One region of the Bacillus sp. HSf4 genome, then DNA from elsewhere that is predicted to be linked to it. Evidence: riboswitches for the same ligand, from Rfam matches in the RefSeq annotation. Region 1 holds a riboswitch; the other holds the start of a gene.
The links. Region 1 has a riboswitch for S-adenosylmethionine ahead of P3X63_RS06980 (methionine biosynthesis PLP-dependent protein). Riboswitches for the same ligand answer to the same signal wherever they lie in the genome.
Positions count from the first base shown of each region.

Region 2: linked by a shared signal. The riboswitch ahead of P3X63_RS21660 (5-methyltetrahydropteroyltriglutamate--homocysteine S-methyltransferase) and the one ahead of P3X63_RS06980 (methionine biosynthesis PLP-dependent protein) in region 1 are both predicted to bind S-adenosylmethionine.

Region 1 is NZ_CP120679.1:1,362,620-1,366,033, forward strand. Features, by position in the region: gene P3X63_RS06965 (helix-hairpin-helix domain-containing protein) at 1-181, opposite strand, end outside; gene P3X63_RS06970 (DinB family protein) at 199-687, opposite strand; gene P3X63_RS06975 (helix-turn-helix transcriptional regulator) at 765-1,709, opposite strand; SAM riboswitch class I at 1,836-1,954, shown strand; gene P3X63_RS06980 (methionine biosynthesis PLP-dependent protein) at 2,019-3,137, shown strand; gene metC (cystathionine beta-lyase) at 3,134-3,414, shown strand, end outside.
Region 2 is NZ_CP120679.1:4,198,832-4,202,245, reverse strand. Features, by position in the region: gene P3X63_RS21665 (glycosyltransferase family 39 protein) at 1-690, opposite strand, end outside; gene P3X63_RS21660 (5-methyltetrahydropteroyltriglutamate--homocysteine S-methyltransferase) at 831-1,991, opposite strand; SAM riboswitch class I at 2,036-2,145, opposite strand; gene P3X63_RS21655 (BglG family transcription antiterminator) at 2,726-3,414, shown strand, end outside.

The sequences.
Region 1 (3,414 bases):
TTTTCGGGCCGATGGAAGGAACCGTTTGGAATTGGGCGAGCGCTTTGATGTATTTGGCCCGCGCCATAGTTGAACCGAGCGCTTGAGCAAGGCTTTTCACTTCCATTTCCGCTGTGTCTTTTACTTTGAACTTGGCGGCTCTTAACCCGGAGCGTTCTTTGTCTGTAAGAGGAAGCTTCATATCAAAATCACCTTCATTCAAATATAGAGATCGAACATGCTGACTTGATAACCAAGCTGTTTTAAATAGTTGAACAGCTGGGCGCGGTGGTGGAAGATATGGGTGAATGTTTCCGCCAGCCAGCGGCTTTGGGTCATGCCTTCTTCAAGATAAAACGGTGTTGTTTTCTTTGTTAACAATGCTTGATCTGACATGGAGACGAAATAGGTTTTCAATTGTTCAAAGCCTGTTTTCATGGCTTGCGTCATGTCATCCGCAGATTGGAAGTCCCCATAGCGGTTTTCAATGACAGCGATATCGCTTTGCTTTTTTTCCTGCATAATCGCCAGGTCTGATTCCGGTATGGCGGCAAGGTGGCAAGCGAGCTCTTTCAGACTGCGCATGTTGTCGGCGGGGCGGTAGGACCAGTCAGATTCCTTCACCTTTTCGAAAAGAAGGCATGTCGATCGCACCCCCGTTTCCATTTCGTGCAAGAGAACATCTCGCATTGTGTGAACAGCATTCATCAGCGTCACCCTTTCTACGTGAATATACCTTGATCTTACCACGCAATCCTGACAGCTTTTGTCATGGTTCGAAAAAATCAGCTGTAGCGCACCAAAAGCTCAGCCGCTTTTTGTTTTAGGCGCTCTTTGATTTCCGCCGGTTCGATCACAACAGCTTCAGCGCCTAAATTCCATAATAGGTCAGCAATATAGTCCATTTCCGCTGTTGGAATATCTGTATTGATCGAGCCGCTTCCGTCTTCATTCATGGCAACGATTTTCGCCAAATCAAGGTCAGACATCGCCTGTCTTACGCCGGCCGGCGTCAATTGTGCACATAAACGAACGGGGTCCGGACACTTGCTTTCAGAAGTCTGAATCCAGCTGAGAACGGATTGATATGGAAGAGAGAGGGCTTGTTCGTCTGTTGTTTTTTCCGCTTTGACAATGCGGTCTGCGCGAAACAGCCGGAAAGCCCGCCTTTTAAAACAGTATGCCGGCAAATACCAGAAACCATTCCAGCTGTATAAGCCGATCGGCTGTATTGATCTTTTCGTTTCTGCCGCTCCCTCATAATGGATGGTTAAAACGGATTGCTCTACAGCGGCATCCAGCAATGTGATTAAATGCTCTGCCGCCTTTGGACGATGCGGATTCCAGAAGACGATCCTGTCCTTCATCGCATCGATCCGCTTTTGCGTGTTTTCCGGGAGGTGATGATAAAATTTTTTTAAAACCGTCCTCGTTTCCGTTTCGAAGGGCAGCGAGCCAAAAAACTGCAAAGATTGATAGGCGAAAAACATGGCGGCTGCCTCAGATTCTGTGAAAAAAAGCGGGGGCAGCATCGGCTCATTCAGCAAATAATAGCCTCCATTGGCGCCTGTTTCGGAATAGATGGGGACACCGAGCGCGCTCAGCTCGTCCAAGTCCCGGAGAATGGTGCGGTAGGAAACCCCGAATTCGGCTGCAAGCTCCCCGGCGGTGAATTTTCGCTTTGTTTGAATGGTCATCATCAATTCGATTAATCGCTGTGTTTTAGGCATCGCTTCCTCCCACTGGCCGTTTTTTTCATCATACCACTATGTAGGCGGTCGAAAGGTAAAAAAAAGACCCTTGAAAAATGTCCTGAATTAGTTTAAAGTAAAGAACAATCAGAAAATTAAACAGATTTCTTATCACGAGAGGTGGAGGGACTGGCCCTTTGAAACCTCAGCAACCGGTCTGCACTGAACTTTGTCCAGTGTACCAAGGTGCTAAATCCAGCAAGCGAATGCTTGGGAGATAAGAAGAAGCGCATAATCCCCCTTCTTCTTATGAAGAAGGGGTTTTTACTTTTTAAAGGATGGTGTCATATGACTGAACATGTACAAACAACATTGGCGCAAATCGGAAACCGCAGTGATGAAATAACGGGAACCGTCAACCCCCCCGTTTATTTCTCGTCCGCCTACAGGCATAAAGGAATCGGGGAATCAACCGGATTTGACTATATCCGCACAAAAAATCCAACAAGACAGCTTGTGGAAGATGCGATCGCGAAACTCGAAGGGGGGACGCGCGGCTTTGCGTTCAGTTCGGGTATGGCCGCCATTCAGACGATCATGGCTCTGTTTCAAAGCGGAGATGAGCTGATTGTTTCCTCGGATTTATACGGAGGAACATACCGTCTGTTTGAAAATGAATGGAAGAAATACGGTCTGCGCTTTTTGTATGATGATTTTGCAGATGAAGACTGTATCAAATCAAAGATCACGGCGAACACAAAAGCGCTTTTTGTGGAAACCCCGACTAACCCGCTGATGCAGGAAACCGATATTCAAAAAGTCGCTGGAATCGCCAAAGCCCATGATTTACTTCTGATTGTCGACAATACGTTTTACACCCCGGTGCTGCAAAAGCCGATTGAACTGGGAGCTGACCTTGTTATCCATAGTGCGACAAAGTATTTGGGCGGCCATAACGACCTTTTGGCAGGGCTTGTCGTCGCCAAAGACGAAGAGCTGGCAGAAGAGATGTTTCAGCATCAAAACGCCATCGGCGCAGTATTGTCACCGTTTGACTCCTGGCTTTTGATGAGAGGCATGAAGACGCTGGCCCTCAGAATGAAGCAGCACGAGGAAAACGCGCGTGAGCTCGCGGCCTTTTTAAAAGAGCAGGAGGAAATTGCCGATGTTCTTTATCCGGGAAAAGGCGGCATGCTGTCATTCCGTGTCCAAAAGGAGGAATGGGTCAACCCGTTTCTTCAAAACCTAAAAACAATCTGCTTCGCCGAAAGCCTTGGAGGTGTTGAAAGCTTCATCACCTATCCGGCGACACAGACCCATATGGATATACCGGAAGAAATCCGCATCGCCGGCGGCGTCTGCAACAGGCTCCTTCGTTTTTCGGTCGGAATTGAGCATGCAGCGGATTTGAAGGATGACCTCAAGCAGGCATTGCAGCAAGTGAAAGAGGAGGCGGTTGGCCGATGAGTAAGGGAAATTGGACACTCGAGACAAAGCTTGTCCACAATCAGCATAAAACCGATGGAACAACAGGAGCCGTCAGCGTACCGATCCAGCATGCCTCCACCTTTCATCAAAGCTCATTTGACCAGTTTGGCGAATATGACTACAGCCGTTCAGGAACGCCGACAAGGAAGGCGCTTGAAGACGCGATCGCCGAGCTGGAAGGGGGGACGCGCGGCTTTGCGTTTTCTTCGGGAATGGCTGCCATTTCCACCGCTTTTCTGCTTTTGTCCAAAGGGGA
Region 2 (3,414 bases), 1.6 Mb from region 1:
CGGCTGGCTGTCGACGATGACCGCCCAGGAAACGGAAACACCTGCCAGAACGATAACTGCTGTGATAAGGGAAACGATTTTTTTGCGAATCGTCGTCTTTGCTGCCATCAGGTAAAATAGCATGAATGCAGGCAATACCATATAAGCTTGCAGCATTTTGACGTTAAAGCCGACGCCGACCATACAGAAGGCTCCGAGCAGCCATCCGATTTTTCCTTTGCGGACGGCTTTAAACAACATCCATGTTGCGATCATCAAACAAAGGACGAGAATGCTGTCAACGTTGTTTGTATGGCTGACGGCAACGGCAATCGGTGTACATGCCATCACGAGAGCCGCTATTCTTGCCGCCGTTTTTCCGAAGGTCGGTTTTACAATAAAGTACAAGAGTGATACAGAGATCACTTCAGCAATCGCTTCGGGCAGAACGACGCTCCAGCCGTGCACGCCGAATACGAGAGCGAACAGTGTTTGAATCCATAATGCGACAGGCGGTTTATCAACCGTTACAAAGCCTGCCGGGTCAAAAGATGCGTAAAAGAAATTATGAAAGCTTTGGGTCATACTCTCAACGGCCGCCGTATAGTAGGCGTTGTCTGTGTCGTTATTCCAGATGCCGTAAAGGTTTAAACATGCAGATAATGCGAGAATCAATACAAGAAAGATATCAATTTTCCTTTTCTTTTCCATTATTCGGTCACCTCACTTACATGCATTATAGAAGCCAAATATGATCAAACTATGAACAAATCAAGAAGGATTTTTAAATTGTAAAAACGCGGGCAAAAAAAAGAGACATACCGATTACGGTATGTCTCAAACGCGTGTTTTTATTTCCACACATCTTCTGCAATGTCAATTACATGGCGCAGTTTTTCCCACTGCTGTTCTTCCGTTAAAAGGTTTCCCTCTTCCGTTGAAGCGAAGCCGCACTGCGGACTCAGGCAGAGCTGGCTCAGATCAACATAGCGGGAAGCTTCTTCAATACGGCGCTTGACGGCTGCAGGGTCTTCAAGCTCTCCAAACTTAGAAGTAATTAAGCCGAGGACGATCTGTAAATCTTTCCGTTTGACGTAACGAAGCGGTTCAAACCCGCCGGAGCGTTCATCGTCAAATTCCAGGAAGAGTCCGTCAAGGTTCAGTCCGTCGAAAATCGTTTCCGCGGCCGCGTCGTAGCCGCCTGAGGCCACATATGTCGAACGGAAGTTTCCGCGGCAAATATGCATGGTGACGGTCAAATCATCAGGGCGTCCGTCAAGCGCTTCATTGATCGTTTTGGCGAAGGATTCACGCAGTTCATCAGGCTGGCGTCCGAACGCTTTGATTTGTTCGTGTCCCTTTTCAGAGAAAAATACGGACCAAGCTGTGTCGTCAAGCTGCAGATAGCGGCAGCCTGCATCATAAAACGCGTCGATCGCTTTTTTGTAAGCTTGGGCCACATCATGATGGAACTCATCCAGATCCGCGTACGGGCTTTCATCAAGCTTTCCTCTGAAAAACAGCATATTCGGGCTCGGAATTGTCATTTTCGCCGTATGGTCTCCGGCAATACGATGAAGAAAACGATAATCGTCAAGCATTGGATGATTCGTAAAATCGACTTTGCCGGTCACTTTTATGCCGCGCGGTTTTGTTACTACATTGTGAAATTGAATTCCCTTGTCCGCTGTATAACCCTCTACACCGTCAAGGCCCTCCAGAAAGTCGAAGTGCCACCATGAGCGGCGGAATTCGCCGTCTGTCACGGCTTGAAGCCCAATCTCTTTTTGTTTTTCAACGATGCGCTTGATCTCTTCGTTCTCGACTTCGCGCAATTGTTCAGTGGTGATTTCACCGGACGCTTTTTGAAGGCGCGCTCTTTTCACAGGTTCTGACCGCAAAAGGCTGCCCACTTGATCAGCCCGGTACGGCCCCTTTTTTTGATTTGGCGTTTGTGACAGTTCAGCTGCTGGATTTGTCATGATTGATCCCTCTTTCTGTTTTGGTAACATAAAAAAGCTCTTCCTGATAAGGAAGAGCTTGATAGACAATCTCCTCCTTATCTTCAAGAACGCGAATACGCTCTTAAGGATTTAGCACCATTCTGTCATAGACAGCGGTTGCCGGGTTTCACAGGGCCAGTCCCTCCACCACTCTTGATAAGGAAAACCTTTTTTATGCGATTTTTATAATAATTTTAATATTAATACTTTTTATGAAAATGTCAATGGTATTTGGCAAAAATCTCTCTGTTTAGGTATTTTTCCATACCGTTTGATATTTTTCATTTTCCTCTGCAGCCATTCGTTCCATTCGAGGTTTGCTTGATGTCTTCGGATTGGACAGCATCGTATAAATGTCTATGGCCTTGAATGATATTAAATCGACTCAAGGTGTGATTTTTTCTGAAAAGCAGTTGTGAGAACGTTCAACAAGGTGATGCATCAAAGGCTTCATATTGAAGTGTGTTATCTTTCAATTCCAGGTTTGCAAAATACGTATGAATCAAATGGTCCATTTTAAACATCTTTGATTTATAGATTGTGGGAAAAACACCGGATCAATGGGTTTTCGACAAACTGCCTTCAGGCGGTATTTCTTCAGATATTTATCATATCCCGGAAACAGAAAAAGATGATCACAATCGATATTTGAAAGCGTTTTCTAAATTGTGTTCAACTACCATATTTCCGGTCGCTTTAAAAATATAATAGAACTAAGGTCTCGGGATAGAAGGGGGGATTAGATGAAAAATAAATTAAAAGACGTTGTTCAGCATTTAGTGATGAATCGTTCTTCTACGGTCGATTGGATCGAAAAAGAGATCAGCCAAAATAAAAGTGCAATTTGCAGCCATATTAGACAGCTGAATGACTACATTGGCAAGCAGAAGCTGGATTTGATTCAAATTACCCGAGAAGACGGCCGCATTTTGATCTCTGACAAAACGCGGGAATACCTTTATATCATGCTGAAAAAGGCAACATTTGTTGAACTGGACTACATTCCGCCGGAACTGAGAACGGGCCTGATCGTCATTAAACTCTCCACAAATCCGGCCCGTGATTCTTTAAAAGAGCTGGCTGACTTTGCAGCGGTCAGCAAAAATACGATGCTCCATGATATGAAGGCCGTCAAGGAATCTTTGCGAAACGAATCGCTGGATTTGCAATATTCGAGAAAAGACGGTTATCAGTTGATCGGCTCTGAGTATCGCATTCGCAAAAAGCTGGTCATTGAGACGAAAAAACTGCTGACTCGCGATGCCGGCGCCGCCTTATTGGAGCGGAAAGGGCTGATCGATCAAAATGAGCTGTTCCTTTTAAAAGAACGCTTAATGAAAGCGGAAAAAGAATTGAAGATTTCGCTGACTGACGAACAAATTGAAGATTTACCGATCGTCCTCTACTTGCTGATCAGGCGGATCAAGGAATG